One region of the Cupriavidus sp. genome, then DNA from elsewhere that is predicted to be linked to it. Evidence: predicted binding sites of a transcription regulator. Region 1 holds the regulator's gene; each other region holds the start of a gene.

Region 1 (7,964 bases):
CGCCCCCGCCGTGCCGGCCGAATCGGCGGAAGCCACCTGGGAAGACGTCACGATGGTGGACCCGCTCGGCATGGAAGTGGGTTACCGCCTGATCACGCTCGTGGATCGCGCGCAGAACGGCGAACTGCTGGGCCGCATCAAGAGCATCCGCAAGAAGATTGCCCAGGATATCGGCTTCCTGGTGCCGGTAGTCCATATTCGCGACAACCTCGAGCTGAAGCCCACCGCCTATCGGATCACGCTCAAGGGCGTGGAAGTTGGCAGTGGCGAAGCCAACCCGGGCCAATGGATGGCCATCAACCCGGGACAGGTTACCGGCACGCTGCCTGGTGCGGTCACGCGCGATCCCGCCTTTGGCCTGCCGGCGGTGTGGATCGATGCCAGCCTCAAGGAACAGGCCCAGGCCTACGGCTACACGGTGGTGGATGCCAGCACCGTGGTGGCCACCCACCTGAACCATGTGATCCAGATGCACGCGTCCGAACTGCTGGGTCGCCAGGAAGTGCAGGCGCTGCTGGACCGCATTGCCAAGGAAGCACCGAAGCTGACCGAGGACCTGGTGCCGAAGACCATCTCGCTGACGGGTTTGCAGAAGGTACTGCAGAACCTGCTCGACGAAGGCGTGGCGATCCGCGACATGCGCACGATCCTCGATGTGGTGGCCGAGAATGCGCCCAAGATCAACGACCCTGCCGAACTGACCACGCTGGTCCGCGTGGCACTGGGCCGCGCCATCACCCAGCAACTGTTCCCGAACAATGCCGACATGCAGGTCATCGGCCTCGATGCCGGACTGGAACGGGTGCTGACACAGGCCATGACTAATGGTGGCGGCATCGAGCCGGGCCTGGCCGATGCGCTGCTGCAGCAGGCGCAGAACGCGGTGATGCGCCAGGAACAACTGGGTCTGGATCCGGTGCTGCTGGTGCCGGCGCCAATGCGGCCGCTGATGGCGCGCTTCCTGCGCCGCACGTTGCCCCAGCTGAAAGTGCTGTCGCATGCCGAAGTACCGGACAACCGCAATATCCGCATTACCGCCATGATCGGCGGCGCAGCGTGAGGACTGAACAATGAGCGTGGCAAAGTTTGTGGCGGCCAATGGCCGCGAAGCGATGCGCAAGGTGCGTGAGGCCATGGGCCCCGACGCCGTGGTGCTCTCGAACCGCTCCATCGACGGCGGCGTGGAAATCGTGGCGATGCGCGATACCGATCTTGGCGCCGTGAGTGCCGGCGCGCAGATGTACGAACCACCGGCCGCGGCACTGCCTTCGCCGCTGCCGATGCTGCAGGCGCTGCACGACATGCAGGCACCTGCCGCAGACGCGTTCCCGCCGATGACGGCCATGGCTACTGCCAGTGCCCTCACCGCAACGGCTCCTGTTGCCGCTGCGCAGGACGACGCCGCATTGGGCGATCTGCGCGGTGAGCTGGCTTCGATGCGTTCGATGCTCGAGCGCCAGTTCGCCGGCCTGTCGAGCGGCGCGTCCGGTGTGGCCGTTGGCGACCCGCTGCGTGAATCGCTGTTCGAATGGCTGGTCAACGCAGGTTTCTCGGGGCAGTTGTCGCGCACGCTGCTGTCGCGCCTGCCGGTGGGCACCGATCGCCCGGCTGCCATGGCCTGGATCCGGCAGGAACTTGCCAAGAAGGTACCGGTGCTGTCCGACGAGGATGCCCTGTTCGCCCAAGGCGGCGTGCTGGCACTGATTGGACCGACCGGTGTCGGCAAGACCACCACTACCGCCAAGCTGGCCGCACGCTTTGTACTGCGCCATGGTCCGCAAAGCCTGGCGCTGCTGACCACCGACCGCTTCCGGATCGGTGCGCACGAACAACTGCGCATCTACGGCGACATTCTTGGCGTGCCGGTGCATGCGGTGAAGGATGCCGCCGACCTGCGTTTCGCGCTGTCGGCCATGAAGGACAAGCACCTCGTCATTATCGACACGGTGGGCATGAGCCAGCGTGACCGCAGTCTCTCCGACCAGATCGCCATGCTGGCCGGTGTGCAGACACCGATGCAGCGGGTGCTGCTGCTCAATGGCGCGGCCCACGGCGATACGCTCAACGAAGTCGTGCACGCCTATCGCAACGATGCAGCCGGTGCCGCAGGTGGTATCGACGGCTGCATCATCAGCAAGCTCGATGAAGCCACGCACCTGGGCTCGGTGCTCGACGTGGTGATCCGCCACCGTCTGCCGGTGTTCTACGCCTCGACCGGCCAGCGCGTGCCCGAACATCTGGAACTGGCCCAGGCTGGCGCACTGGTGGAACGTGCGTTCCTGACGCCGCGGCGCGGTTCGCTGTTCAATGACGCCGATGTGGCCCGCCGTCAGGCCGGTGCCGTGGAAGCCGTGGCCTCACGCCAGGCAGAGCGCAGCGGCGCTGACGACATGCTGCGTTCGCTGACCGACAGCGCCAATGCCGTTGGCGTCTGCGTGCAGGAACTGAACGACGCCCGCTACGGATTCGACCTGGCGCGCCAGCTGTGGCAACAGCGCGCGGCCGGTGTGTCCGCGCTGCGTCCGATGGCGCAGCAGGTGCGCCTGACCATGTGCCGGGAAGCTAGCCGTGCTTGCGATCGCTTTGTGCTGGCCGTCACGCAGAACGTGGCGCAGCCGGTGCAAGGCCGTCGCGCGCCGCAGATGATGCAGCACACGCTCTGGCTGGCCGACCGCGACGGCATGCCGCTGGCCAGCACCGTGGTGCCAGCGGGCCGTGCGCGCCAGTCGATGACCGAAGCCGAGGCCGATGCGGAGGCAGCCACGGTGCGCGCCACGCTGGCGGCGGCGCGGACCGTGGTGAACCTGAACACGTCGCTGCCGACCTCGGCCACGCTGGCACGCTGGCAGCAACTGGGTGAACGCTGGGTTGCCGGTACGCGCAAGACCACGCGTGCGATTGCCGATGGCCTGGCCAACAAGCTCGATACGATCGCCGACACGCTGACGTTCCATGCGATTGGCGACGTTAGCTGCCGCGACCGCGATGCCGTGCACTGGCTTGCGCACTGCCTCGTGCGTATTCCGGACAGCCAGGTCCGTACCGCGGCACGCGCGCGCGCCAACAACGGTGCCGAATCCGGCATCGAAGCATGCCTGGTGGTATCGCGCATGGTGGATCAGGAATCCGGCGACACGCTGTCGGTGGAATACGTGCTGTGCGACCCTGCACTGGCCAACGACGCCGCACAGGTTGCGCGCTGGTCGCAGTGGACGCTCTCCGCGGAGGAGCAGTTCCGCACGCTGCGCCACGCCATGGAACACTTTGCGCAGGAAGGCGATGAAGACCAGGCGCTGTGCGCCAATATGGTGTCGCTGCAGCTGGGTCTGACCGCACTGCGTCTGCAACATCTGCCAACGGCGACAGCGCCGGCCTTCCTGTCCCGTCTGGCCGGGCGCGCATCGGCGCGTGTCGATGCGCCGGTAGCGGGAACGGTATTGAACGAGGGCATGGGTCGCCTGCTCGCGCTGCTGGACGTGCTGGAAAACTATCCGGGCCGCAGCGTGACGCCGACTCTGGCGGCCGGCGACGCACCGGAACCGGCCACGGCTGCGCTGCAGGCGATGGCTGCCATGGACGCCATGCCGCAGCTCGCGGCCGCCGGGGAGTAGATCGTGAACCTGATGGGCTCCGATCAGGCTGAAAGCCTGCGCCGCTTGCTGGCACCGCGCGTGACACGGCGGATTGCCGTGGTGGGCGCGGACTCCGGCGCCGGTACGACCACGGTTGCACTGGGTTTGGCCAATGCGCTGTCGATGCAGGGTGAACGCGTGCTGCTGGTCGATGAAGACCAGCATGGCGCCCGTGCCATGCGGCTCGCCGGCGCTACGCCGACTGCCACGCTGGCCGATGTGCTGGGTGGCCGCGTGCCATTCGGCGCGGCGCTCGGCACGCGTCCGGCCAGCGGCATTGCCGTGCTGCCGGCAGGACAAGCGCCTGCCGGTGCCATGCCCGACGAGCGTGCGCTGACCACGCTGCTGCCAGACATGCGCTCGGTGCTGATCGACGCGCGCCGTGACAAGAGCGGCGCGCTGTCGCCGCTCGCGGGCACCGCACACAATTTTGTGATCGTCATGCGCCCAGAGGCCACGTCGATCACCGCAGCCTATGCCTGTATCAAGCGGCTGCACCACGAATACGCATGCCGTCAGTTCCAGCTGGTCGTCAACATGGCGGTCGCGGAGGGCACGGTAACGGCGCTCGCGCGCAACCTGGCCCGCACCGCGAGCCAGTACCTGGGCGTGGAGGCTGGACTGGCAGGTTACCTGCCGATGGATCCGCTGGTGGCGCGTGCGCTCCAGCTGGGGCGCTGCGTGGTGGAGGCGTATCCCGCCGCCGCCGCCACCGGTGCCTTGCGGCATATCGCGAGCCGTATTGGCGCGTGGCCGTTGCGACACGAAGCATCGCCCCTGGGAGCGGCTTCGGCCGTTCCCGCATGACGTAAAGAACAAGAAGTCTCGACAAGACCGGAAACTCAGCCAGCCAGTTGCCGATTTCAGCCTCTCCGGCGCTGGCCCAAACAGATAGCATTCACCGAGAATTCCACCATGTACACGATTCAGGGAAAGCTCGAGCAGGCGGACGTGGTCAAGTCACACGCATCGCTGGTGCGGCGCATCGCGCTGCAACTGGCGGCCAAGTTGCCCGCCAGCGTACAGATCGATGACCTGATCCAGGCCGGCATGATCGGTCTGCTCGACGCCGCCAAGCGCTATGAAGACAATCACGGCGCCCGGTTCGAGACTTACGCAAGCCAGCGCATTCGTGGCGCGATGCTCGACGAGGTGCGCGCCAACGACTGGCAGTCGCGCAGCCTGCGCCAGTTCACGCGCAAGATCGAGCGTACCCAACGCCAGCTGGAACAGAAGCTTGGCCGCACGCCGATCGATTCGGAAGTGGCCAAGGAACTGGACATGGCGCTCGACGAATACCAGGAGCTGCTCAACGAGGTCTATGGGTGCCAGCTGTTGCACTATGAAGACTTCGAGCGCTCTGGCGAAGAGGATTTTCTCGATCGCCACCTGGGCGTGACCGACGACGGCAATCCGTTGACGGTGCTGATGGAATCGGGCATGCGCGACGCGCTGATCCGCGCCATCGACAAGCTGCCCGAGCGCGAGAAACTGGTGCTGTCGCTGTGCTACGACCAGGAACTGAACCTGCGCGAAATCGGCGCGGTACTCGAGGTCACGGAATCACGCGTTTGCCAGATCCGCAGCCAGGCCATTACGCGACTGCGTAACCAGCTGCGCGGAATGCTGTAATGCGGCGCGCCCTGGTCGTTGCCATGTGCTGCGCGATGGGACCCGCCTGGACCGGCGCGCAGACACCCGCGCCGGTGTTCACGCGAGCGACCTACGAGCTCACGGGTTCGCGTTATGCATGGACGGCATCGGCCGCGGCACCGCAGATCGCCAATCGTGGCCAGCGCACGCTATCGTTGCCGGTCATGCCGCTGGCGACGATGCCCCAGGCCATGGGCAGGATCACTTCGGTGCGCTGGCGCTACAGCTTTACGCGCACCCCGCCAATCGACCTGCAGGCGTATCTGTGCAATGCGGATCGCTGCGTGCTGTTGTCGGGTGCCGAGGGCAAGACCGACGCATTCGTCGGCGACGACGCGACCAAGGGCTTTGTGTTCGCCTACCGGCTGCCAGGCCAGGGCGGTATGACCCCACTGCTGCAAGGCCGCAGCAACGAAGTCACTGTCAGCTACCGCTGAACCGGCTCAACCCACTGAGCCGGGCTACCGGTAATGCCAGCGGCCCGCGCCGGTGGCACGCTTCCTGCGCCGCTTCCGCCAAGCAACGTGCGGCAAGCGCGACATTCTCCTCACAGCCAGATTTCTGTTGGCCCGACGCCGGCCTTGTGCGGCATCGCCATGTAATTCCTGCGTGCAAGTCTCGCCACGTTGCCATCCCTCTGACCTTCAGAAAGGATCCAACGACATGGAAGCCAAAGCCTCAAGCGACCTCAAGCTTTCGCGGCGGGAATTCGTCATGGTGAGTGCGGCGTCGGTCACGGCGGCAGCCGCGCCAGCCGGTGCCGCCGCGCCATCTGCCGTTCACCCACCGTCCCAATCTCCGGCCGCGCTCAAGCCGGTGGCGTCGAAGGTGGCATTTATCGTCAATGGCCAGCCGCGCGCGCTGGAGCTCGATACGCGCACCACGCTGCTCGATGCGCTGCGCGAACACCTGCAACTGACCGGTACCAAGAAGGGCTGCGATCACGGGCAGTGTGGTGCCTGCACGGTGATCGTCGACGGCCGCCGTATCAATTCGTGCCTGACGCTGGCGGTCATGCACGAAGGCGCGAAGATCACCACGGTCGAAGGCCTTGGTACGCCCAACCGCATGCACCCGATGCAGGTGGCATTCGTCAGGCATGACGGCTACCAGTGCGGCTATTGCACGCCGGGCCAGATCTGCTCGGCCGTGGCCATGCTCGATGAAATCCGCGCTGGCATTCCAAGTCACGTGAGCCCTGACCTCAATGCGCGTCCGCACCTGTCTCCGGGTGAGATCCGGGAACGGATGAGCGGCAATATCTGTCGCTGCGGCGCCTACTCGAACATCCTTGACGCGATCAGCGAGGTTGCCGGGAGCCAGACATGAACCCATTCACCTATGAGCGGGCAGCGTCGCCCGCCGAGGCAGCCGCGGCCACCTTGCAAACGCCCGGCGCCCGCTTCATCGCGGGCGGTACGAACCTGCTCGATCTGATGAAGCTCGGTATCGAGGCGCCCACCCACCTGGTCGATGTAAACGGGCTCGCGCTCGATCAGATCGAAGCGGCGCCGCAAGGCGGCCTGCGCATTGGCGCCCTGGTGCGCAATACAGACCTGGCAGCGGATCCGCGCGTGCGGCGCGACTATGGCGTGCTGTCGCGCGCGTTGCTGGCCGGTGCGTCCGGTCAGCTGCGCAACCGCGCCACCACGGCGGGTAACCTGCTGCAGCGTACACGTTGTCCCTATTTCTATGACACCGACCAGCCATGCAACAAGCGCGTGCCGGGCAGCGGTTGTGCGGCGATCGGTGGCGTGACGCGACAGCTGGCCGTGATTGGCGGCAGCAATGCTTGCATCGCCACGCATCCGAGCGATATGGCCGTGGCCATGCGTGTGCTCGATGCCAGTGTGGAGACCGTGCGTCCGAATGGGGCCCGCCGTGTGATCCCGATCGCGGATTTCCATCGGCTACCCGGCAATACACCTCACATCGACACGGTGCTGGAGCGCGGGGAACTGATTACGGCGGTCACCCTGCCGGCTCCCATTGGTGGCGTGCAGATCTATCGCAAGGTACGGGACCGGGCATCGTATGCGTTTGCACTGGTTTCAGTAGCGGCCATCATCCAGCGCGACGGCACCGGGCGCGTGGCGCTGGGTGGCGTGGCACCCAGGCCATGGCGTGTTGAGGCGGCCGAAGGCGAGATGCCGCATGGTCCCACCGCGATGACGCAGCGGCTGCTGGACGGCGCCACGCCCACGCAGGACAACGCTTTCAAGATCCAGCTCGTGCGGCGTACGCTGGCTGCGGCAATGCTTCAGGCAAAGGGGTGAAGCCATGAAATTCGACACACCCGCCACCACCAATCCGATCGACCAGGGACGCGTGATTGGCCAGGCAGTGGACCGTATCGACGGTGCCCGAAAAACGACCGGCACCGCACCGTACGCCTACGAACGCCATGATGTGGCACCGAACCAGGCCTATGGCTATGTGGTGGGCGCCGGTATTGCCAAGGGTCGTATCCAGGCGATGCATCTCGACGAAGCGCGCCGTGCGCCAGGCGTGCTGGCAATCGTCACTGCAGCCAATGCGGGAAAGCTTGGCAAGGGGCAGCGCAATACAGCCAAGCTGCTGGGCGGCCCCGAAATCCAGCACTACCATCAGGCGGTTGCGCTGGTGGTGGCGGAAACGTTTGAGCAGGCGCGTGCCGCGGCGTTGCAGATTCGCGTGGAC
Region 2 (7,964 bases), on a different contig from region 1:
GCACCACCACGCTGCCATCGGTACCGATCGACACCGTCGAGCCCGGCGGCACGGCGATCGGACCGCCATCACCCATCACCGGGCGCCCCGCCGAGGTCTGCAACTGTCCGTCGGCCGATACCTGCAGCGAACCCGCGCGGGTGTAGGCCTCGGAACCGTCAGGCATCTGCACCGCCAGCCAGCCGTTGCCCTGCAGGGCAACGTCGAGATCGCGGCCCGTATAAGTCAGCGGGCCGGCCTTCATGTCGGCACCCGGCGTGGACGCCAGCGTGAAGGCGCGCGTCTGCGTTTCCTGGCCCTGCACCGGTACGGCGCGGTACAGGTTCACCTGCGCCTTGAAGGCTGGCGTGGAGGCGTTGGCCAGGTTGTTCGATACCGCGGCCTGCTGGTCGAGTATCTGCTTGGCGCCCGACAGGGCGGTGTAGATCATGCGGTCCATGGCGTATGCGTCAGCTCAGGGCCATCGATCAGATGTTCACCAGGGTCTGCAGGACGGTGTCCTGCGCCTTGATGGTCTGGGCGTTGGCCTGATAGTTGCGCTGTGCCACGATCAGGTTCACCAGCTGGCCGGACAGGTCCACGTTCGACTCTTCCACCGCGTTCGACTTCAGCGTGCCCATCGAACCGCCAGCCGTGCCGAGCAGTTCCTGGCCCGAGGCGCCGGTGGCCGACCACACGTTGTCGCCTTCCGGCTTCAGTCCTTCAACGTTGCCGAACGATGCCATGGCGATCTGGCCCAGCGACAGCGTCTGTTCGTTCGAGTACGAGCCCAGGATGGTGCCGTCTTCCTGCACCGAGAAGCCCAGCAGCGCACCCGAGGCAAAGCCGTTCTGCACGATGCTCTTCGGGTCGTTGTCGGAACCGAACTGCGTGGTGCCGGTCAGGTTGACCGCGGCAGTCATCGCGGCGGCGCCATTGGCGGCCGGCAGCGTGACGGTCGGAGCGGCGGGCGTGGTGCCGACCATCGTGCCGTTCGCATCGAACGAGATGGTGGTCGTGCTGAGGACATTGCCGGCCGAATCCGTCAGGTTCATGGTCCAGTCATTGCCGCCCGATGCGTTGAGCGGGGCCGGCGCAACGGGCGGGCCCGCCACGACCGACTTGCCGAAGTACGCGGTCAGCTGCTGCTTGTTGCCCAGCGAGTCGTACACGGTCATGGCCGTGCTGTAGCTGAACATCGACGAATCGGGCACGACCGGCGGCACTGCGGCCGGATTGCTGGCAAACACATTGGTCGGCACCGTGCTGCGCGAATCGAGCTGGAACTGCGCCGCGATGTTGGTCGTTGCCTTCGGCGGCATCTGCGCGTTGCTGATCGTGATCGGCTGCGGCGCCACGCCGCCGGCCTTCGAACCTGCCGGGTAACCGGTCACCTGCAGGCCCGTGGCGTTGACCAGGCGGCCATCGTCCAGGCGCTGCAGCTGGCCGTTACGCGAATAGAACACCGAACCATCGGTATTGGTCAGGCGGAAGAAGCCATTGCCGTTGCTGATGGCCACGTCCAGGTTGCGGCCCGATGTCGAGATATTGCCGTTGGTGAACGATTGCACCACGGCGTTCACGCGCGTACCGAGGCCGATCTTCGAGCCTGCGTACACATCGGCGAACTGTGCCGTCGATTGCTTGAAACCAACCGTGTTGGCGTTGGCAATGTTGTTACCGATCACGTCCAGGTTGGACGCCGCGGCATTCAGGCCGCTTACCCCTTGACCAAAACCCATGATTTTCCCCTAATAAGGCTGTCGTTCGTGAATTGCCCGCGCGTACGCCGGACCGGGTGATTCGTAATTTTCTAAAGGCGTTGAATCCGCTACCGTCGTTGGTGCCGATGCTCAGGAGATACGGCGCACGTCGTCGACGTTGGCGGTCTTGCCGTCGCCCAGGTCCACCAGCACGCCGGTGCTGTCGCCGCTGATGGCCTGCACCTTGCCGTAGATCAGCGCGACCGGGGTTACGTCCTTGCCGTTGGCCGTGGCGGCAACCTTGAAGCTGTAGTCGCCGTCGGCCACTGCGTTGCCCTGGTCGTTCTTGCCGTCCCAGGCGATGTCATGCACGCCGGCGGTCTGGCCCTTCATGTCGATGTTGCGCACCACGTTGCCGTTCTTGTCCAGCACCTGCACCGTCACGCTGTCTGCCGTCGACGGCACGTCCACGCCAATCTTGCCGGCCACACCGTCGGCCACGCTTACGGCCGAGCCGGGCACCATCACGGTCTTGCCGATCAGGCTTGCCGAATCCATTGCGCGGCTGGCGGCGGTCTGCGTCAGCAACTGCGTCATGGTCTGGTTCATGGTCTGCAGGCCGCTCACGGTGCTGATCTGCGCGAGTTGCGAGGTCAGCTGCGCGTTGTCCATCGGGTTGAGCGGATCCTGGTTGTTCATCTGCGTGACCAGCATCGTCAGGAAGTTGCTCTGCAGGTCAGACGCGCTGGCGCTGCCGCTTTGCAGGGCCTGGTTCACGGCCGAGGTGGAGGTGGTGCTGCCTACTGTGGAAGTTGCCATGGTGTATTCCGGCTAGTCGGAAATCAGGGATTCGAAAGGGTTGCGCGTTACTGACCAATGGTCAGCGTCTTCAGCATCATGTTCTTGGCGGTGTTGAGCACCTCCACGTTGGCCTGGTAGGAACGCGACGCCGAGATCATGTTGACCATCTCTTCCACCGGGTTCACATTGGGCATCGTCACGTAGCCATTGGCATCGGCCAGCGGATGCGACGGGTTGTGGATCATGCGTGCGGGCGCGGTGTCTTCCATCACGCCCGCCACCTGCACACCGCCTACATCGCTCTGGCCCGGCGTCGGCGCCATCTCGAAGATCACCTGCTTGGCACGATACGGCTGGCCGTTCGGCGCCACCGCGCTGTCGGCGTTGGCCAGGTTCGACGCGGTCACGTTCATGCGCTGCGACTGCGCGGCCATGGCCGAGCCCGCTACGTCAAAGATGTTCATGGAACCCATGGTCTACTCCATCAGTTCTGGATATCAGTTCTGGATCGCAGACAGCATCGTCTTGATCTTGGAACTCATCACGGTCAGACCGGCTTCGTAGTGCACCGTGTTGTCGGCAAACGCCACGCGCTCGGTGTCCATTTCCACGGTGTTGCCGTCGACGCTCGATTGCAGCGGAATGCGGTACTCAAGGTCGCGCTCGCTGTTGCTGATGGCCGGCGCCTGGGCAGCCAGGTGGCGGGTCGACGTGGTGGACAGCGACACGCCGTCGCGCTGCTGGTTGCCACGCTCCACCGACTGGGCCAGCGTGCTGGCAAAGTCGAAGTCGCGCGCCTTGTAGCCGGGCGTGTCCGCGTGGGCGATGTTCGAGGCAATCACCGATTGCCGCTGGGTCCGCAGGCTCAGCGCTTCCTGCTGGAAGCGGAACGCCGCATCGAGTCTGTCCATGATGTCTGCCTTTCCTGCAATGGCTTCATTTCGGGGAGAGAACTGCCGTAGACCTGGGTATACGCCCCGGTCGGGCTTCTTCAGGGTTGCCATCTTAGGGGCCGCCTTGTCACGCCAATCGCACGAATAAAGACGAGAAACCCGCGCATTTCCGGCTCGGTCTCTCGCGCGAGGCTGCCTACAATGGCTCCCACTGACTGCCTGCGTGGCTTTGCACGGCCGGCTCCAAAGGCGCGCCACACAAGGCCCTGCAGTCAGTGCGGGGATGGTCGCGTCACGGTTGGCCAGACCTCGCCACAAGCGTTTACGAATGTTCAACTGTTGTGCGACGGCATCGTCCGCGGGTTAACACCTTCGTACCGAACCTGCGTTCACTGCCGTCTCATCCTTGCTGGGATGACCCTATGACTCTCTATCGCCAGGCCGCCGCATGGATGGTGCTGGCCGGCATTGCGCTGGCATCGCCCGCAATGGCCGCGCCCGCCCAGGTCACGCCGGTGGCAGCCCCCGGCGCCGCGCACGCGCAGGCGGCCCCGAATCCGTTTAGCGATGACCCCGCACGCGTGGCCGTCGAGCAATTCCTGTTGCGCCAGTCGAACGGACTGCCGGGCAAGGTCAGCGTGCAAGTAGGACCGCCTTCGGGCGGCCGCGCACCTGACTGCGTGAATCCCGAACCGTTCCTGCCCGCGGGTGCCGCGCCTTACGGACGCGTCAACGTAGGCGTGCGCTGTGGTGGCGACCGGCCATGGACCCGCTACATGCAGGCGCGTGTCTCCGTACTGACCGACTACTACGTGGCCGCCCGCGCCATGGGTCCAGGCGAGACCATTACCGTCGCCGATCTGGAATTGCGTCAGGGCGACCTGGGCGCCCTGCCACGCGCCGTGGTGACCGACCCGTCGCAAGTTGAAGGGTCGGTGGCCGCTAACCGTATCGCGGCCGGCTCGCCAATGCGCACCGACCTGATCCGCAAACCGATTGCCGTGAAGTCAGGCCAGACCGTCAACGTGACCGTGGAAGGTGAAGCGTTCCAGTTGAGCAGCGAAGGCAAGGTGCTGACCGACGCCGCCACCGGCAATCCCGTGCAGGTACGTCTGCGCAACGGCCAGGTGGTGAGCGGACTGGTGCGCAACGGCGATACCGTAGTGCTGCAGTAACAGGCACCATGCATCCTGTGCATCACTTTTGGTTTCGATTTCTTTGTTGTGGTTAAGTCTTTGCAGTCTTTGCAGTCTTTTGCGTTATCGGGAAGTTAGTCGTCACACGGGCTGGGACCCTCGAAACAGCAGGAAAAAGCAGTCGTAACAACCGGCGCAGGCAGACCGTGCGAAAATGCGGCCAGCCCGCTCCGGGATTGGCCAGACAGCGCAGGAAATCATCTAAAGTTCCTGCCGGTCGGGCCGATAACCCAGAGGAACCCAGCAAGGATTTCACCGTGAAGATCAACAACTCCACTCCGTCCCGGCCCGCCGACACTACGGCTACCGAAGGCAACGCCCGTCCGGCGACCAACGGTGCCACGTCGACGGACCCCTCCGCCCTGACCGGCGTGCGCGTCAGCCCAATGGCCGCACAGGTTCGCGAGATTGGTGCGCGCCTGCTGCAGGACAGTGACAGCGACATCGATGCCGCCAAGGTGGAAGAGGTTCGTCAGGCAATTGCGGAAGGCCGGATCAAGATCGATCCCAGCAAGATCGCCGATGGCCTGCTCGCGTCATTGCATGAGCTGAGCCAGGGCGGCAGCCAATCCTGAACCTGACATGAGCCAAGCAGCCCTGATCCAGTCCCTTTCGCATGAAGCCAGCGCCATTGCGGCATTTGGCCGAACCCTTGCAGATGAGCGCGAAGCCATCAAGCGACAGGACTTTCAGGCGTTGAGCGAATTGCTCAACATGAAGATGGAACTGGCCCAGGCGCTGAAAATTGCCACGGCCGCACGCGAGGCGCAGATGATTGCGCTTGGCCTGCGTATCGGCGCGGGCGGCCTGCTGGTTGGCCGCCAGGTGGATCACGAGGTAGCCGAGGCGTGGCGCAAGGTGGTGTTCTTTGCGCACAAGGCCAAGGACTCCAACGAGATGAATGGCGCCATCGTCAATGCCCATCTGGAGTTCACGCAGGAAGCCATCCAGGTACTGCGACAGGGCGGCATGGCTCCCAACGAAATGTATGGCCGCAACGGCAAGTCGCACTCGAATGCCGCGGGCGTGAGCCTGGCCGCGGGCTGAGACAGCCCGTTTTCTGCAAGCGCGCGTCAGAGCCTGCCTACGTCAGGCTCGGCAATCGTCCGATTCCGCGCGACGGACTTCCTCCCTACATTGACAGTGAGCCACGCGCTGCAACTGCAGCGCTGTGACGTCCGGTAAGCAAAAACATCGTCCGGAGGAACTGCCATGTCATTTGCGCTATACGTTATTGGTCTTCTGCTGCTGGTAGGCGGCATCGCCTGGGGTCTTTCCACCGCAGGGCTTGCCCCGGTGTATATCGGCATTGCCTGCGTGATCGTGCTCGGCATCGGCATCATGTCGGCGGTATCGCGCACGCGCACCAAAGATCCATCCTGATCCCGCGGCGCCTCACGGCACCAAGCCGCCGTGGATAGCCCACAACTGCGCCCGGAACTGCCGCCCGGGCCCTCCCGCTTGCCTGACCTTCCGAATGTAAACATTGCGGAACTTGGGTCTCGCTCTATACACTCGAAGCGTTCTGATCTCCGGACGGTGATCACCGCGATGTTCGAGGCACTGCGAAAAACAACCAGCGCGCTGTTCGACCCCGACCGACGGTTCCGGCAGGCCCGCATTTTCCACGCCACGCGCGTGGCGCTGGCCTTGCTGGTTTCGATCGCGCTCACGACAGGCATCAATATTCCGCACGGTGAATGGGCCACCATCACCGTGCTGGTGGTGATCGGCGGTCTGCAGCACCACGGCAATATCCGCCGGCGTGCCGCCGAGCGCGGCGTGGGCACGCTGATCGGCGCCCTGATCGGCCTGTTCCTGATCATCCAGGAGAACTACTTCGGCATCCCGATGCTGACGTTCGGGCTGATGGCGGTTATCTGTGGATTCTGTGCCTATCATGCGGTCGGCAAGGGCGGCTACGTTGCGCTGCTGGCCGGGATTACGGTCGTCATTACTGCCGGGCACGGCAATCAGGATGTCTACGATGCCTTGTGGCGCACGGTCGACGTATTGATCGGCACGGTCATCGCCCTGGTGTTCTCGTTCGCGCTACCCGCCTATGCCTCGTACTCCTGGCGCTTCAAGCTCGCGGGCCTGTTGCGCGCCTGCGCGGCCGTGCATGCCAAGATCGAACGTGGCCAGCGCGACGAAAAAGAACGGCAGCAGGACATGATGAAGCTGTCGGCGTCGCTGGTACAACTGCGCAGCCTCATTCCGTCCGTGGCCAAGGAAACCAATGTATCCGCGGCAGATCTGGAAGAAGTCCAGCACAGCGCGCGCGTCTGCATCAGCGCGCTTGAGATGCTGGCTGCGATCGACCCCGATGCGGCGGACACCAGTGTCGACGAGCGCAATATCCGCGACCTGCTATTGGAAATGGCCAGCGCGCTGGAAGCCGGCGATGAAGCGATGGTGCACCAGAACGCGTCGCTGCCGGCGCCGCATCCCGACGACCCATCGATCGGCCATAGCTCCCATGCATTCCTGACCCTGCAACTCTCGGCGGAACTGGGCCACCTGCGCGATCACCTGTCGCAGATGGCCGCAAAAACGCGCTTTCCGTACGGCGTTCGCTAAGCCGACTTGCTTGTCTGACGGGGCTTGCGTGTCAGACAAACCCCGCTTGCGAGATGCCGGGCGCTGGTCCACATTGAACCCAGCACCTTCCACTCCGCCACCATGCAGCTGCTCGATGCCCGCATCCGCCTGGTGCTCCGGCACCCCCGGCGATTCCTGCTCAATGCGCTGACTCACTTCCGTGCCAACCAGGGCCTGCTGCTGGCCGGCGCCGTGGCGTACTACGCGCTGCTGTCGATCGTGCCTCTACTGATCCTGCTACTGATCGGCCTGTCGCACGTCATCGAGCCTGACCGTCTGCTGGCCACACTGGCGCGCTACCTGGAATGGCTGCTGCCGGGACAATCGCGCGCGCTGGTGGCGGAACTGTCGAGATTCATGACCAACCGTGGCGTGATCGGCTGGGTGCTGGCCATCACCATGATCTTCTTCAGTTCACTGGCCTTTACGGTGCTGGAAAACGCGATGTCGGTGATCTTCATTCATCGGGTAGCCATCCGGCGGCGCCATTTCCTGGTCTCCGCGATCCTGCCGTATTGCTACATCCTCGTGCTGGCCGTGGGCCTGCTGATCGTGACCGTGGTTGCAGGCGGCCTGCAAACCATCGGCGAGAGGCATCTGGAACTGCTTGGCCACGATTGGTCGCTCGACCGCCTGTCGGGCGGCCTGCTCTACCTGCTGGGGTTTCTTGGCGAAGTGCTGTTGCTGACGTCGATCTACCTGGTCATGCCGGTCGGGCGCCTGTCGGTGCGCCATGCACTGGTTGGCGCACTGTTTGCCGCGGTGCTCTGGGAGATCTCACGCCATGTGCT
Region 3 (7,964 bases), on a different contig from region 1:
CGACGGTGTCAAATCCGCCATTCGCGAAGCACTGATTGGCGATGAGCCGCGCGTCACCGGCCATGTGGTCTATCGCGCCGTGGTCGAGGTGGACAACATGCCCAAGGACCTGCAGGTCAACGCCCCCGTGGTGTGGGCCGGCCCGCACTGCCATCTGGTGCACTACCCGCTGCGCGGTGGCCAGCAATACAACCTCGTGGTGACGTTCCACAGCCGCGAGCAGGAAGTCTGGGGCGTGCGCGACGGCAGCAAGGAAGAAGTGCTGTCGTACTTCGAAGGCATCCACGCGCTGCCGCACCAGATGCTGGACCGCCCCACGTCCTGGAAGCGCTGGGCCACCGCCGACCGCGATCCCGTGGAGCGCTGGAGCTTCGGCCGCGCCACGCTGCTTGGCGATGCGGCGCATCCGATGACGCAATACGTTGCACAGGGCGCCTGCCAGGCGCTGGAAGACGCCGTGGCGCTGGGCGCCGCCGTGGATGCGGCCGAGGGCGACTTCGAGGCTGCATTCAAGCTTTACGAGCAGGCACGTATTCCGCGCACCGCGCGCGTGCTCTATGGCGCGCGCGACATGGGTCGCGTCTATCACGCCAAGGGTGTGGACCGCTTTGTACGTAACACGCTCTGGGTAGGCCGCACGCAGACGCAGTTCTACGATGCGCTGCAGTGGTTGCATGGCTGGCGTGCCGAGCAGGCGCTGAGCCCGACTCCCTGGCTGTAAGTCAGCACCTGCGCAGTACCCAGCAATCCCGCAGCAAGAGAAGCGGCCACAAGAGCCGCCTCGCCATCCTATTCCCCGTATTTCCGGAGGAGACAACATGTCCGCCAACTCCACGTTGAACGTGACCACGTTCATCGATCGCCAGCCGCTGTCCGCTTTCCAGGTAACGATCGTCGTCCTGTGCTTCCTGATCGTTGCGATCGACGGATTCGACACGGCTGCCATCGGCTTTATCGCCCCAGCCATTCGCGCCGAATGGCAGCTCACGCCCGCGCATCTGGCGCCGCTGTTCGGCGCTGGCCTTGGCGGACTGATGGCCGGCGCGTTCCTGTTCGGCCCCCTGGCCGACCGCTTCGGCCGCAAGACCGTGCTGGTGTTCTCGGTGCTGTTCTTCGGCGTGGCCAGCCTGGCATCCGCATGGTCGCCAGGTCTGTGGGAACTGATCGTGCTGCGCTTCCTTACCGGTCTTGGCCTGGGCGGCGCGATGCCGAACGCCATCACGCTGACCTCCGAGTACTGCCCTGCCAAGCGCCGTTCATTCCTGGTGACCACGATGTTCTGCGGCTTCACCGTCGGCTCGGCGCTGGGCGGCCTGGCTTCGGCAGGCCTGATCGAGGCGTTCGGCTGGCGCTCGGTGCTGCTGGTAGGGGGCGTGCTGCCGCTGCTGTTGTCGGTGGTACTGATCTGGTCGTTGCCGGAATCGGTGCGCTATCTCGTGGCGAAGGGGCGCCACCATGTGCGGGTGCGCGCGACGCTGCTTCGCATCGCCCCGCATGCCGATCTGCAGAACAGCTCGTTTGTCATCTCGGAGACGCCGGGCAACCATGGTTCGCCGGTTCGGCACCTGTTCAAGCCGGAGCTGCTGCGCGGCACGCTGCTGCTGTGGCTCACGTTCTTCATGAGCCTGCTGGTGATCTATCTGCTGTCGAGCTGGTTGCCCACGCTGCTGCGCGGCACCGGCATGTCGCTGACTACGGCCGCACTGGTCACCACGATGTTCCAGGTTGGCGGCACCGCTGGCGCCATCGCACTGGGCTGGCTGATGGATCGCTTCAATCCGCACTATGTGCTGGCTGCGAGCTATGCACTGGCAGGTGTGTTCGTGGCGGCTATCGGCAGTCTGGCGGGCGAGCCGGTAGCTGCTGGCGCCGCGGTGTTCTTCGCGGGCTTCTGCGTGTCGGGTTCGCAGGTTGGCGCCAATGCGTTGTCGGCCAGCTACTACCCGACCGATTGCCGCGCCACGGGCGTTAGCTGGGCCAATGGCGTGGGCCGTTTCGGCTCGGTGGTGGGCTCGGTTGGCGGCGCCACGATGTTGTCGATGGGGCTGACAATGCCGGCGCTGTTCGTGCTGGTCGGCATCCCGGCGGTCATCGCCGGGGGCACCATGCTGTCGCTGGGCATCGTACGGCGCGGCCGCATGACGCACGAACTGGCCGCAAGCTAGTCTGCGGGACGGCGCTTGCCTCGCTCGGCCGGCGGGACGGCCCGCCGCCGTTCTGCCGCATCCTGCCGCAGCGCATCGGCGAACGCGCGCACCGCTGGCGGCAGGTGACGTCCCACCATGGTCTGGATCTGCAACGCGCGCTGCTGCATCGCGCGGCCAATGATCGGCACCAGTACACGACGATCGGCACGCAGCGTGTTACGCACTGCCAGCGAGCCGGTCAGGTAGACCACATCGACATGGTTCTGATAGGCGACCAGCGCACTCAATGAATTGCTGGTCAGCAGCACCTGCGGCCGCAGGCCCTCCAGGCTGCATGCAAGATCGAACAGTTGCCGTAGCGTATGCACTTCGCTCGGCAGTACCAGCGGATGCATGACCAGTTCGCGCAACGGCACGCGCGCCATGCCGGCAATCGGATGATTGCGGCTCACACAGGCAAAGATGGGCGCGGCTTCCGAATACTCCACCGCAATGCCGGCCTGGTCGGCGATCGCAAACGTCAGCGCAATGTCGACATCGCCGGCGCGCACCATCCGCGTGGCCTCGGCCGCGGTGACTACCTCCAGCGCGAAGGTCACGCCCGGGTATCGCCGCTGAAACGATGCAATCAAGGTTGGCACATACTCGCGCGCAAAACCTTCGGTGCAGGCAACCCGCACCTTGCTGTGCGCGAGCCCCATCAAACCCTGCAGGTCGGCCTGCAGGGTCTCGGCGTCAAGAAACGCACGGCGGCCGTACTGTTGCACCACGCGGCCGGCATCGGTCAGGCGCATGCCGCGCGGTTCCCGGTCGAACAACACCACACCCAGTTCTTCCTCGAGCCGGGCAATCTGCCGGCTGATGGCCGATACGGCCACATGCAGCGTCTTCGACGCCGCCGTCAGCGAACCTGTCTGCGCCACCTCCAGGAAGTAGGCAAGCGGTACGGCGTGAATCGAGGTCAGTTTCATTGGCGGCTTCCGTGGCATCCATGTGCGATCTTCGCTTTCCGCATCTTACGTGCATTGCACAAAAACCCTTGCCAATTTTAGAAAGGTCCGTTCTGCTACGCGCGCCCGCCTCTGGTGCCTGCATCGTGCCGACATTCGCGTGATGACGGCACTTCGTACCACGGCTGCACCGCTCGCAAGCCATTGATGGCATGGCACGCGCCATCGGGGTGCCATCGGCGCGCTCCGAACGCGGATGCCTGCGTCACATTCCTGACACGCGATTTGCGGACTTTTTCGCCAAACCGGACTGGCTGGCGGTATCGTTGGTCATCAACGTCACCAAGGGGAAAACATGGTTGGAGCACCGCAGAAGAAATGGGTCCGGGCCGGCATGCTGATGGCAGGCGTTGCAGCCTGTCTCTCCACCACGCCCTCCGTCGCGGCCGCCGCGTATCCGGACAAGCCGATCAAGCTCGTTGTGCCTTTCACGCCGGGTGGTTCCACCGATGTACTGGGACGCTTGCTGGCAAAGAAGCTCAGCGAAACGCTCAATGCATCGGTCGTCGTGGAGAACCGTGCCGGCGCGGGAACGATCGTCGGCGCCGACTACGTCGCCAAATCCGCGCCCGATGGCTACACGCTGCTATTGAGCGCGGCCACTACATTCACGATTAACCCGGTCACCTATGCAAAGCTGCCATATGACCCGCTGAAGAGCTTCGACGCACTGGGCCTGGTCGGCTCGACGGGCCTGGTATTGCTGGCCAACCCGTCAGTGAAGGCGAACTCGCTCAAGGACCTCGTTGCCATGGGCAAGAGCGATCCGAAGGGCCTGACCTATGGGTCGTTTGGCGCAGGGACCACGTCGCACTTTGCTGGCGAGATGATCAATGCGGCCACTGGCCTGCACATGCTGCACGTGCCATACAAGGGCAGTTCACCGGCCATGTCCGACCTGATCGGCAACCAGATTCCGCTGACCGTCGACACCGTCGTGGCCGCTGCACCGATCCTCAAGGCCGGCAAGATCAAGGCGCTGGCAGTGACGTCAGCCACGCGCTCCGCGTTGCTGCCCGATGTACCGACCGCCGCCGAGAGCGGGTATCCAGCCGTGAACCTGTCAACGTGGTTTGCGGTAGTGGGCCCCAAGGGCCTGCCCGCACCCGCCAGGCAAAAGCTGGAGGCAGCGCTGGCAACCGTCATGAAGGACCCGGACATGCAGAAAAGCATGACGACCAATGGCTTCGAGCCCGAGTACGGTACTGCGGCAGACTATGCAAAGCGCGTGAACAGCGAGATCCCGCGCCTGAAGAAGATTGCCGAAGCGGCGAACATCAAGGCGGATTGAGGTTGCGGCGTTGGGTGGTCTCCCCTCTCCCGCCGCGCGGGAGAGGGGAGCGAAACCGAGAGCATCTGAAAATCAAACAAAAAAAGGGCAATAGCTTCCGCCATTGCCCTTTTCTACACCAGAGTCCTTACTTCTTCGTCGCGTTGTTGAGCGCGTTGAACTGCTGCGTCAGGTAGTTGCTGGTCTGGTTCATCTGGCTGACCATCAGGTCAAGCTGCGTGAACTGCTTGCGATAGCGTTCGATGGTTGCCTCGACGCGGTCGTTGGCGGCATTGAAACGCTTCTCCAGATCCTTCAGGGTCTTGTCCAGACCGGCGCTGGCGGCGCCCAACGGACCCTTGTCGGCAGTTACGCGATCCACCACATCCGACAAGCGGCGCGCAAACCCGCCCGTCTTGCCGTCGCCGGAAAACAGTTGGGTCACATCGCGCAGGTTGTCCTTGAGCGCGGCGTCGAGCTTCTTGTTGTCGATGGCCATCGTGCCATCCTTCTGCATCGACACACCGATCGCCGCCAGCATCTTCGGCGCGTTCTCCGCCATGCCAGTTTCCGGGCTGTTCAGCACCGCGCGCAGCGAAGTCTGGATGCCGCGCAGCACGCCGTCGCCATTCAGCGCACCTTTGGTACCGGCTTCGGTGTCGAATTGCGTCAGCGTCTTGGCCGACGACTGGATATTGTTGTAGGCGGTGACCAGCGTCTGGATCGATGCCTTGATGCTTTCGGTGTCCTGCGTCATCGACAGCGAGGTCGAGCCCGTCTTCTTGAGCGTCATCGTCACGCCCTGCGCGGCATCGACCACGGTATTGGAAGCGCTGGTAATCGCAATGCCGTTGACCGTCAACGCGGCATTGGTGGCACGCAGCGTCTCGGTCATGCCGTTCGAACCCGGGGTCTCCGGGTTGTAGCCAGCCAGCGACTGCAGTTCCGGCGACGAGCCGCTCACGCGCATGCTCATCGCCTCTCCGGTCTTTTCCGAGGTCAGGATCAGGCGGAACGGCTTGGTACTGCCATCGTTGATGATGCTGGCCTTGACGCCAATGTTCGACTTGTTGATCGCGTCGCGGATGTCCTGCAGCGAACCCTTGCCCGGCTCGATCGTGACCGTCTTCGGATTCGGCTCCTTGTCGGTGGACGTATTGGCCGTGAACTTCGGATTCACATAGGTGCCCGAGGTCTCGTCGAAGCCCGTGGTGGTGCCGAATTCGAACGTCACCGTGCCAGATCCCACCTCCGCGTCCTGCTTGGCATAGCCGATTCCGGCCAGCGACTGCGCCTGCGCCAGGCGGGTCACGTTGACGTTGAGATCGCCCGGTACCGCGGTGCTGCTGGTGGTCACGCCAAGGATGTCGGCATTGCCGACATTGGCCTTGACCGCACCGAACGTCGCTGAATTCATCAGCGTCTTGGCTGCGGCCTGGAAGCTGGTCAGCACGCTCTTGACCGTGCCATAGGCGGTCAACTTGGTCTGGTAGGCCGTGTGCTGCTGCTGCATGGCCTTGAGCGGCGCGCGCTCGGCGTCGGCCAGATTGTCCAGCAGGGTGGAAAGCTGAAGGTTCGAGCCAATACCCAAGGAAGAAACGGATGCCATTTTTTGTGCCCTTCTTTTTTTGTTTCTTTGGATGGCATCCATGCGCTGCGTCGCCTGAATGCCCTGACATCCATCGTTTACGTCGCCCGCTTTTTGTTCTTTAGCTTTCCTGGTACGTAATCGATACAAAGACGATACAAAAATGCCCTCAAGTTTTCTGAGTGTGAGTAATGACTCACGGGCTGACCCTTTATCAGAATGTAAGAAGCTAACTTGCGAGGGAAAGTCGGTGCAGCGCGAGATAGCGCTGACAAACAGGGCCTGCGAGCGCAGCCTGTATGGATACATTGGATACAACAGCTTACAAAGACGATCTCTGCAAGGTCAACGGTCGCCCCAGGGGGCCGTTACTATCGGCATCCATCGCAGCAAACCGACATCGGTGCCCATATGTCCAGGATCCTTTTCGCAAGTCTGATCGGCTTCGCCGCCCTCGCGGCTACCAGCGCGGCCGAAGCGCATGTCAATGTCGACGTCGGCATTGGCGTGCCGGCCTACGTGGCGCCGCCACCCGCGCCGGTCTACTATCAGCCGGCGCCGGTCTATATGGCGCCGCGCCCCGTGATCGTCGAGCCGCGCCCGGTAGTCGTGGCCCCGGGCTATTACGAAGGCTGGCGCGAGCATGAATGGCGTGAACGCCAGTGGCGTCATGAACAACGCCGTCGTGAACGCGAATGGCGCCGCTGGCACGACGACGACTGAGTCTGTCTGGCCGCCTGCGTCCTGCCATGCAGTACGCCTGGAGGCCATTCGCCGCACCGCCCGGCATCACGGTGCGGCTATCGCACAGTGCCGCGGCAAACCCGGGGCAGACCCGAACTACGGCGCCACGCTTCCTCACTGATAATCGGCAAGGCCGAGGCACTCGGCCGCCGAGCCCAAGGGCCACGACTGGACCTGGGCGCAGAAGAAAATCAGTGAAGGAGATGTAGTGAGTATCAAGCGTCAAGCTACGCGCGTTGCGTGCGGGGTGGCCGTTGCCGTGGCCACCGTATTTGCCAGCCAGATTGCCAGCGCCGCCGACGCATGGCCCACCAAGCCGATCAAGGTCATCGTGCCGTACACGCCGGGTGGTTCCACCGACACCGTGTCGCGCGTGGTATTCGAGAAAGTGGCGCAGAGCCTGGGCCAGCCAATCATCATCGAGAACAAGCCCGGTGCCAACAGTACCCTGGGCGTAGGCCTCGCCGCGCGTTCCGCGCCAGATGGCTACACCTTTGTGTCGGTGCTGGCCGCGTACAGCGCGAACATGTCGCTGTACTCGAAGCTCAGCTACAAGCCGTCGGAGCTGACACCGGTGGCCGAGATGGCAGAGCTTCCGCTCATCCTGTTTGCCAGCAAGAAGCTGCCGGTGAAAACCGTTGCGGAACTGGTCGACTACGGCAAGAAGCATCCCGACACGTTGACGTTCGGCTCCAGCGGCGTTGGCAGTTCCGCCCATCTGACCGGCGAGCGGCTGGCGATGGAATCGAAGGTCAAGATGACCCACATTCCCTACAACGGTAGCGCGCCGATCCTGCCTGCGCTGGTCTCCGGAGAAGTCTCCGTGGCATTCGACCCACTGCTGGTGCCGATGCCCCATGTGAAGTCCGGCAAGATCAACGCACTGGCCGTGGCATCGGCCAAGCGCTGGCCCGGCGAGCCGAATATTCCGACCATGGAGGAAGCCGGCTTCCCGGGCTTTGTGATGAGCTCATGGACTGGACTGCTGGCACCGGCCGGCACTCCGCAACCGATCGTCGACCGCATGGCAAAGGAAATTGCCGCGGCCACACGCAGCGCCGATGTGGCGAAGAAACTCACGGAGCTGGGCTTTATCCCGGTGGGCAGTACGCCTGACGAGTTCCGCAAGCTGATCGAGCGCGACACCACGCGCTATGCACAGATCGTGAAGGCCGGGAAGATTACGCTGGATTGATTGCGCTTGT
Region 4 (7,964 bases), on a different contig from region 1:
AGCATCTGGACCCATGGCTCGTAGTCGGGCTTCCACTGGTTCACGTAATACGTGGACTTTTCGTAGTTGCGAATCCTGTCGGCGGTGGTATTCAGCTCACGCGCGTACCACTGGTCCACCGAGAGTGATGGCACGCCTTTGGCCTTCCAGTCCTCAAGCCCGATCGGATTCACCAGCACCAGCTGCTTTGTTTCCTGCGGATACATCAGTGCGTAGCGCATGGCCAGCATGCCACCCGTGGAGTGGCCCATCACGGTCACGTCCGTGATGCCGATCGATGCCAGCAGCGCGTGCGTATTGCGGGCCAACTGCTGGAACGTGTACTGGTAATGCGCGGGTTTGGTCGACTTGCAGAAACCGACCTGGTCCGGCGCCACCACGCGGTAGCCGGCGCCGGTGAGCTGGCGGATGGTTTCCTGCCAGGTGGCGCCGCAGAAGTTCTTGCCGTGCAACAGCACCACGGCGCGGCCATTCGGCTTTTCGGGTTTGATATCCATGAAGGCCATGTCGAGCGGTTGGCCTTGCGAAGAGAACTTGTAGCGCTGAACCGGGTAGGGGTAGTCGAAGCCTTCGAGCTCGGGGCCGTAGGCCGGGCCATCATCGGCCGCATGGGCAAGCGAAGTGGTCAGCGCAAGCGCGGTGAAAAGCAGGCGGGAAAGTTTGGGCATGGTCGGGGCGGAGGTGGACGGCGGTGGAAATCGTCCCACAGATGACCGATCCGCGTACGGGAGAGTTCCGGAGCCCGTACGCCCAATATTTCCTCCGCGGCGTTCTACTCGGCCGCCGCCGCGGCGTTTGCGGCCGCGGTAGAACTGCCCCGCAAGGTGGTTTCCTTCAGGCGGATCACAAAGAACGGCGCGATCAGCGATACACCGGCGCTCAGCAGGAACAGGATCCTGAACGCACGCTCGGCGGCCACGCGCACGGCGACGGCATCGGCCTGGTCACCAGCCGAGATGGCGCGACGGAACATGCTCATGAGTACATCTTCGCCGCCACCGGCATTGGCCAGCGACACGCCGCTATGGCGCAACAGCGCGATCAGCACCGTGGTCAGGACGGCTACACCCACCGCGCCACCAAGCATGCGCGAGAACGCGGTCAGTGCAGTGGCAATGCCCACTTGCTGATGCGGTACGGCATTCTGTGTTGCCACCAGGCCGCTAGGCAGTTGCAGGCCGATTGCCAGACCCAGCACGATCATAACCAGCGCTGCCAGCGTCACCGCGTGCGGCGGCGTGAACGCCAACGCCACGATGGCCACCGGTGCCACCAGGCAGCCGATCATCTGCAGTGGCTTGTAGCGGCCACTCCATGTCATCAAGCGGCCCGAGATATAGGCGCCAAACGGAATTGCCAGCGTCAGCGGCACAAGCCGCAGTGCGGCGGTATCGGCATGCGCGCCACCCACTACCTGGAAACGCAGCGGCAGCAGCACCGACATCGCAATCAACTGGAAGAAGCACAGGAACAGCGTCAGGCAGCAGATTGCCACGGTAGGTACGCCGAGCATGCTCAACGGAATCACCGGATCGCTGGCGCGGCGTTCCTGCCAGATAAACAGCACCAGACCCACCAGGCCAGCCACCAGCAGGCCAATCGTCTGGGGCTCCAGCGGCGAGTGGCCCTGGCCCAGTCGTGTCAGGAACACCAGCACGCCCGACAGCCCGCCGCCAAACAGCAGCGAGCCCAGGTAGTCGATCTTGTGCCGACGGCCGCTGACCGGCAGATGCCGCAGCGCGCGTCGCACCACCACCAAGGCAATCAGCGACAGCGGGATGTTGATCCAGAAAATCCAGCGCCATGACAGGAAGTGCGCCAGGTAGCCGCCGATCACCGGACCCGCCATGCTGGCCACGGCCCAGACGCCGCTCACGTAGCCCTGGTACTTGCCGCGCTCGCGCAGCGGCACCACATCGGCAATGGTGGCCTGCGATACCGAGATCAGGCCACCGCCGCCCAGTCCCTGCAGGATGCGGGCAACGATCAGCATCGGCATCGTGGTGGCCATCGCGCACGCAATCGATGCCAGCAGGAACAGCACGATCGAGAATGTCAGCACCGAGCGGCGCCCGAGCACGTCGGACAGCTTGCCGTAGATTGGCGTGACTACGGTGGAGGCCACCAGATAGGCGGAGATCACCCACGCCATGTCTTCGAAGCCGTTGAGCTGTAGCGCGATATCGGGCAGCACCACGGCCACGATCGATTGTTCAAGCGCGCCAAGCAGGATGGCCAGCATCAGGCCAAAGATGACCTGCATGACCGGCACGTCGGCTGGTGCCGCGTCGGGGGAACGCTGGGAGGAGGGCGCTACGGACATGGAGTGGCCTGCATGGCAGATGAAGGCCCCGGACGGGGCTTCGCTGCTCTTTATCGGACAAGGAGAGCCGCCATTTTAGGCGAGCGCTGAAAACCGTGCTTGTCCGATCGCGTCCTGTGCTGCAGGCCACTGCGGGGATGTTACGTTTTGTCTACATGCTCGAACGACGCGGAGGGGGCATGCAGTCGCCGCACTGGGTGCGGCGTCAGCTTAGAACGTCTCCCAATCGCCGGTGTCGGCCATGGCCGGTGCCGGTGCGGCCGAGGGGCGCTTGCGCGCAGGCGTGGCCAGCACGGGCTCCTTGCGCTGATGTGCCACTGGCGCACGCGGCTTTGCAGCTTGGGCTGGCTGCCGCGACAGCAAGGGTTCGGCCTGGGTGCGGCGCTGTACGGGTGGGCGCGCCGCGGCGGGCACTGCCGCCACGCGTGTCTTTGCTGGGGCTGCCACTGCGGTCCTGGCAGGTTTTGCAGCAGGCTTCGGCAGAGCCGGTGCAGGTTTGGCGGTGATCTGGCGCACCGGTTGCGGTGCCGCCAACCTGCCTGCCGGCGCTACGCGGGCCACGGGCATGGCGCGCTCGCTGCTCCCGGCCGCGGTGCCACGGCCAAGGTCGAAACGCGCCACTTCGGTTACCAGTCCGCTGGCCTGTTGCATCAGGCTTTCGGCGGCAGCGCTGGCCTCTTCCACCAGTGCGGCATTCTGTTGCGTCACGCTTTCCATTTGCGTGATGGCCAGGCTTACCTGTTCGATGCCGGCCGTCTGTTCCTCGCTGGCACTCGAGATCTCGCCCATGATGTCCGTCACGCGACGCACTGCGCCAACGATATCGTCCATGGTCTTGCCAGCCACTTCCACCTGCTTGGCGCCGTCCTGTACCTGACGCACGGAACCGTTGATCAGCTCGCCGATTTCCTTGGCCGCCGACGACGAGCGCTGCGCGAGGCTACGCACCTCCGCCGCCACCACGCTGAAGCCGCGACCCTGTTCGCCTGCGCGTGCCGCTTCCACTGCGGCATTCAGCGCCAGGATATTGGTCTGGAATGCGATGCCTTCGATCACGCCAATGATTTCCGCCACGCGTGCCGACGACTTCGAGATGCCGTCCATGGTATCCACCACGCTGCGCACCACGCGGCCGCCTTCGGTAGCCACGTCCGACGCATTGACTGCCAACTGATTGGCCTGGCGTGCATTCTCGGCGTTCTGGCGTACCGTGGACGTCAGTTGCTCCATCGATGCAGCGGTTTGTTCAAGCGAAGCGGCCTGTTCTTCGGTGCGTTGCGAGAGATCGGTGTTGCCAGTGGAGATTTCGCGTGCGGCGGTATCGATCGAACCTGCCGCCTGCTGGATGCCTCGCACCAGCATGCCCAGTTGCCCGAAAGCCCGTTCCAGGGCGCCAAGCATGCGGCCCATCTCGTCCTGGCTGTGCACCTCGATGGCATGACCCAGTTGCCCTTGCGCCAGCGCTTCCGCTGCATCGAGCGCCTGGGTAGCTGGGCGAGTCACCGAGCGCGTCAGGCCGATACCGAGCAGCGACGCGATGATTGCCGCCACGATCGACAGGCCAATCAGCAGGTTACGCGTGAACTGATACTGCTGGCTCGCCGCGTCAACGGCTTCGGTAGCCATCTTGCGGCCCATGTCGGCCATGGCATCGAGCTTGTCGAAATACGCGGCCTGCGCCGCCGGCAAGGTCACCACGAGCCCGGCGCGTGCGCCGTCGAATTCGCCGCCACGCAGTTGCTGCATGACCAGGTCGAGTTGGCCGTTGTAAGCCGCACGCGCCTGCATCAGGTCATCGAAGCTGGTCTTCGCCGCCGGATTGGTGGATGCGCGCATCACCTTGCCAAGATCTTCGAGCGTGGCGCTGACCTTCTCGCGGATCTTGCCAATTTTTTCGGCGTTCTGTGTGGCCAACGCCGGATCCTCGGTCAGGGCCGCGTCGCGGACCATGATGCCGATCGTCAGCACCTGTTCCTTGGCCAGCTTCAGGTCCAGCACGCGCAGCAGACGTTGCTCCACGGCCGAGTGCAACGCGTCGTTCATGCTGCCGAGCGATTTCACGCCCACGGCGGCCACGGCCGCCAGCAGCACGACCACCACAAAAAACGCCAACGACATCCGCGCGCCGATACCCATTTTTCGCAAGCCCATCACTTCGTACCTTTCTTTCGGTCGGTTGTGTTTGTACGACTGGCAACCGCCCGAATCCGGGCGTCGCACGGACCGGCTATCGGCGGGCATTTGCCGGCCTTGAGCGAAAAAATGAAATAGGGGGGAAAGTCGCTGCTCTTTCACAAATTGCCGGGGCAGCGCAAGGTTTCTAATCTGTCCCGTGCACTTTGACCTCGCCAGAACTGGCGGGCGCGGCGGAGCAGTTTGCCGCGAAGGACGCGGGCTCAAAAAAAAGAAGCCCACGCGCGGGGTGCTCGTAGGCTTTCAGGACTGCTGTGAAAGGTCCGGCTGTACCCGGACCCGAATCGCGAAGATAAACCCGCTTACATGAGGTGTAAATCCCGCTTCTATCAGGGGTTACCCTTATGGCGGGTGTAACGATTGCACTACATGAATAACAAAAGTGATCGCAGGCGACACTTTTGTTCTTACCGACGAATAACGGACGATTGCCGGAAACCTTTAGCTGGCGCGGGTTCCAGGGCATGAGCAGAATTTCGTCGGTCACCCGCAGAGGCTATGTGCTACACGAAGCACAAATTCATGGCAATAAAATGAGTAGAGCAATTCCTCTAGCCCAGCCATGCGGTGGACTCGTCAATGCTTGTAAAACTTTGTTACTCTCCCGCCTGAAGTATTCCCCTTCTCTCCTGCGGATGCCAACCACAGTGGCCAGCCGGGCAGCGTCCTTCACTTTTGTGAAGCGCCTGTTTGCTGCAATCATGTGGAGCCACCGCGCCGGTTCCGAGAGCGAATGTTTCAAGTCTCGCCGCGATCAGTTCGCGCTATACGTCACTTTTAGTGCGACACCAACCGAAGTACCTGATCATCGGACCGTTGTCAGCCGCCAGAACCCTCGCGGGCTCTTCCGGAGAAGTTGTGAAGAAGGAAATCAAGGCTCCCAGACCCAGTCGGAAGCTGCAGCACTTGCAGTTCGCCGCGCACAACGCCAGTCGCGTTGCCGTCATTGTTCACCTGTCGAATGGCACGCGGCTGAACGGCATCGTGCTGGCCGCGGACAACTACATGATCCTGCTCGGCCGCGATGCCGACGATCCAACCCCCACGCTGATCTACAAGCGCGCCATTACGGTGGTCACGCCCGCGCACGCATCCGAGGACACAACCGCAATGCTCGACGCGGAAGCCTCGCCGGATTTCGTGCGGCTCTATATTCCGCGCACACGCAAGCGCCGCTGAGCCATGCCAGGTGCGGCGCCCCCGGGGCCCGCGCCGCTATATATAAGGGCGGCCTGGACGCGCCAGGCGCGCGTGATATACCAGATCGCACTGCGCCCGCAACTCTCGCAAAGATCACTCTAAAGTCTTCCTTCCCGAGGTCGATAACCCTTGCAACGGAGGCACTCTCGCCCTGCAAAGCAGGCAGCCAACGTTACGGCACCCGCCGGAATGCCTAAAACATTGCAAATAGGAGTCGTACCATGGCGCAAGTCATTAATACCAATTCGTTGTCGCTGATGACGCAGAACAACCTGACGGCGTCGCAATCGTCGTTGAACACGGCGATTCAGCGCCTGTCGTCGGGTCTGCGTATCAACAGCGCAAAGGACGATGCAGCCGGCCAGGCCATCGCCAACCGCTTCACCGCCAACATCCGCGGCCTGACCCAGGCTCAACGTAACGCCAACGACGGTATCTCGCTGGCGCAAACGACTGAAGGCGCGCTGACCGAAGTCAACAACAACCTGCAACGTATCCGTGAACTGTCGGTGCAGTCGGCAAACGGCTCGAACTCGTCGTCGGACCTGCAATCGATCCAGGACGAAATCGCACAACGTCTGGCAGAAATCGACCGTACGTCGGCCCAGACCGACTTCAACGGCGTGAAGGTCCTGTCGGGCGCCGCCAAGCCGCTGACGATTCAAGTGGGTGCCAACGACGGCGAAACGATCTCGATCAACCTGTCGGAAATCTCCTCGAAGACCCTGGGCCTGAGCGGCTTCAGCGTTGCCGGCAAGGTGAACACGGCTGCTACGCTGACCGACGTGCAGAACTCGCAAACGGCCGCTGACAAGGCTGTTGCCACGCTGCCGGCCAACACGTATCAAGTGACGACGTCGAACACGGCCGCCACGAGCAAGCAAGTGCTGTCGAAGCTGAGCGACGGCGACACCGTTGCAGTCGGCGGCGGCTCCACCTACACGTACGACGCCAAGGCTGGCAACTTCAAGTACACCGCCAACGTCGCTGCTGCTGGCGTTGCTGCTGAAGCTGCCAAGCTGACCCCGGCCTCGGGCAAGAACACGGCTGTCTACACGAACCTGTCGGCTTCTTCGGCTTCGACCAGCTTCGAAATCGATACGGCAGGCAAGATCACCATCGGTGGCCAGGCAGCTTACCTGGATGCAGGTGGCAACCTGACGACGAACAACGCCGGTGGCCTGACGCAGACCACGGTTAGCGCCGTTATGGGTGCAGCCGCTGGTGCAGCCGCTGGTGCAGCCAGCGTTGCAGTGGGTAGCACGACGTACAAGTCGGACGGCGCTGGTGGCTTGAACTACAACGCCACGGCCACCTCTGACCAAGTGGAAACCGCCCTGGCAGCTGCTGCCTCGAACAGCACGGTGACGTTTGCTCCGGGTTCGCTGATGACCGGTACGGCCACGCTGACGCAAGCCACGCAAACGTGGGACGTGTTCACCGATTCGACCGGTTCGCTGACCAAGACCGCCAGCTACACCACGAACTACGCTGTTGACACGACCACCGGCAAGGTGACCGTGGCTGCCGGCGGTACGGCTGCCAACAACGCCGCCAACGTCGGCAAGACGGCCAACATCGATGCCAACGGCAAGCTGACGACCGACGCGATCAGCGCCGGTTCGTCGACGACCGACCCGCTGGCCGTGCTGGACAAGGCCCTGTCGACGGTTGACAAGCTGCGTTCGTCGCTGGGTGCTGTGCAGAACCGTCTGGATTCGACGATCTCGAACCTGGGCACCACGATCACCAACCTGTCCTCGTCGCGTTCGCGCATCCAGGACGCAGACTACGCAACGGAAGTGTCGAACATGACCCGCGCCAACATTCTGCAACAGGCTGGTACGTCGGTTCTGGCTCAAGCCAACCAATCGACGCAAAACGTGCTGTCGCTGCTGCGTTAATCACGCCGCAAGCTCCGCAGGAAACCGGGCCCTCGGGCCCGGTTTTTTGCCGGAGTGCTACGCAAGCGGACACGCCGCTTGCATAGCACTTCTCATATAGAGAGACCGGATCATGAGCATTTCCGCTGCCGCCGCCTCCACCGTTGCCGCTTCCGCGGTGCTTCAGCACGACCCCGTCGTGCCGACCCCGGTCGCGCCCAGGGCCGTGTCCGCTGCCTATGGCACCGGTGCGCCGGCCGACGAGGCGGGCCGCGATGCGCTGCCACAGGATATGACCACGGCGGTACAGGAACTTCGCGATGTGTTGCGTACCACGCCATTCGGTCTCCAGTTCGACATCGACG

What was found. Region 1 encodes FliA, which starts transcription of late flagellar genes. Its sites were predicted from a motif close to CTAAAGTTTNNNNNNNNNNNGCCGNTA; they were not measured.
Region 2: a site for FliA is predicted at 4,774-4,800, ahead of flgM (flagellar biosynthesis anti-sigma factor FlgM). Genes of this name have one in related genera too.
Region 3: a site for FliA is predicted at 6,228-6,254, ahead of fliD (flagellar filament capping protein FliD). Genes of this name have one in related genera too.
Region 4: a site for FliA is predicted at 5,815-5,841, ahead of ACO550_RS06530 (flagellin N-terminal helical domain-containing protein). Genes of this name have one in related genera too.

Annotation. Positions count from the first base shown of each region.
Region 1 covers NZ_DBHKYV010000004.1:104,851-112,814, forward strand. The annotation lists gene flhA (flagellar biosynthesis protein FlhA) at 1-1,060, shown strand, start outside; gene flhF (flagellar biosynthesis GTPase FlhF) at 1,071-3,611, shown strand; gene ACO550_RS09025 (MinD/ParA family ATP-binding protein) at 3,624-4,439, shown strand; gene ACO550_RS09030 (RNA polymerase sigma factor FliA) at 4,548-5,264, shown strand; gene ACO550_RS09035 (flagellar protein FlhE) at 5,264-5,722, shown strand; gene paoA (aldehyde dehydrogenase iron-sulfur subunit PaoA) at 5,949-6,614, shown strand; gene ACO550_RS09045 (FAD binding domain-containing protein) at 6,611-7,561, shown strand; gene paoC (aldehyde oxidoreductase molybdenum-binding subunit PaoC) at 7,566-7,964, shown strand, end outside.
Region 2 covers NZ_DBHKYV010000016.1:108,477-116,440, forward strand. The annotation lists gene flgF (flagellar basal-body rod protein FlgF) at 1-439, opposite strand, end outside; gene flgE (flagellar hook protein FlgE) at 468-1,721, opposite strand; gene ACO550_RS19980 (flagellar hook assembly protein FlgD) at 1,833-2,501, opposite strand; gene flgC (flagellar basal body rod protein FlgC) at 2,549-2,956, opposite strand; gene flgB (flagellar basal body rod protein FlgB) at 2,981-3,397, opposite strand; gene flgA (flagellar basal body P-ring formation chaperone FlgA) at 3,799-4,551, shown strand; gene flgM (flagellar biosynthesis anti-sigma factor FlgM) at 4,830-5,147, shown strand; gene ACO550_RS20005 (flagellar protein FlgN) at 5,155-5,619, shown strand; gene ACO550_RS20010 (hypothetical protein) at 5,785-5,955, shown strand; gene ACO550_RS20015 (FUSC family protein) at 6,124-7,152, shown strand; gene ACO550_RS20020 (YhjD/YihY/BrkB family envelope integrity protein) at 7,255-7,964, shown strand, end outside.
Region 3 covers NZ_DBHKYV010000016.1:137,112-145,075, forward strand. The annotation lists gene ACO550_RS20120 (3-hydroxybenzoate 6-monooxygenase) at 1-721, shown strand, start outside; gene ACO550_RS20125 (aromatic acid/H+ symport family MFS transporter) at 819-2,165, shown strand; gene ACO550_RS20130 (LysR substrate-binding domain-containing protein) at 2,162-3,118, opposite strand; gene ACO550_RS20135 (tripartite tricarboxylate transporter substrate-binding protein) at 3,453-4,448, shown strand; gene fliD (flagellar filament capping protein FliD) at 4,576-6,036, opposite strand; gene ACO550_RS20145 (hypothetical protein) at 6,427-6,738, shown strand; gene ACO550_RS20150 (tripartite tricarboxylate transporter substrate-binding protein) at 6,968-7,954, shown strand.
Region 4 covers NZ_DBHKYV010000003.1:1,800-9,763, forward strand. The annotation lists gene ACO550_RS06510 (alpha/beta fold hydrolase) at 1-668, opposite strand, end outside; gene ACO550_RS06515 (MFS transporter) at 773-2,323, opposite strand; gene ACO550_RS06520 (methyl-accepting chemotaxis protein) at 2,534-4,474, opposite strand; gene ACO550_RS06525 (RNA chaperone Hfq) at 5,375-5,695, shown strand; gene ACO550_RS06530 (flagellin N-terminal helical domain-containing protein) at 5,938-7,620, shown strand; gene ACO550_RS06535 (flagellar protein FlaG) at 7,733-7,964, shown strand, end outside.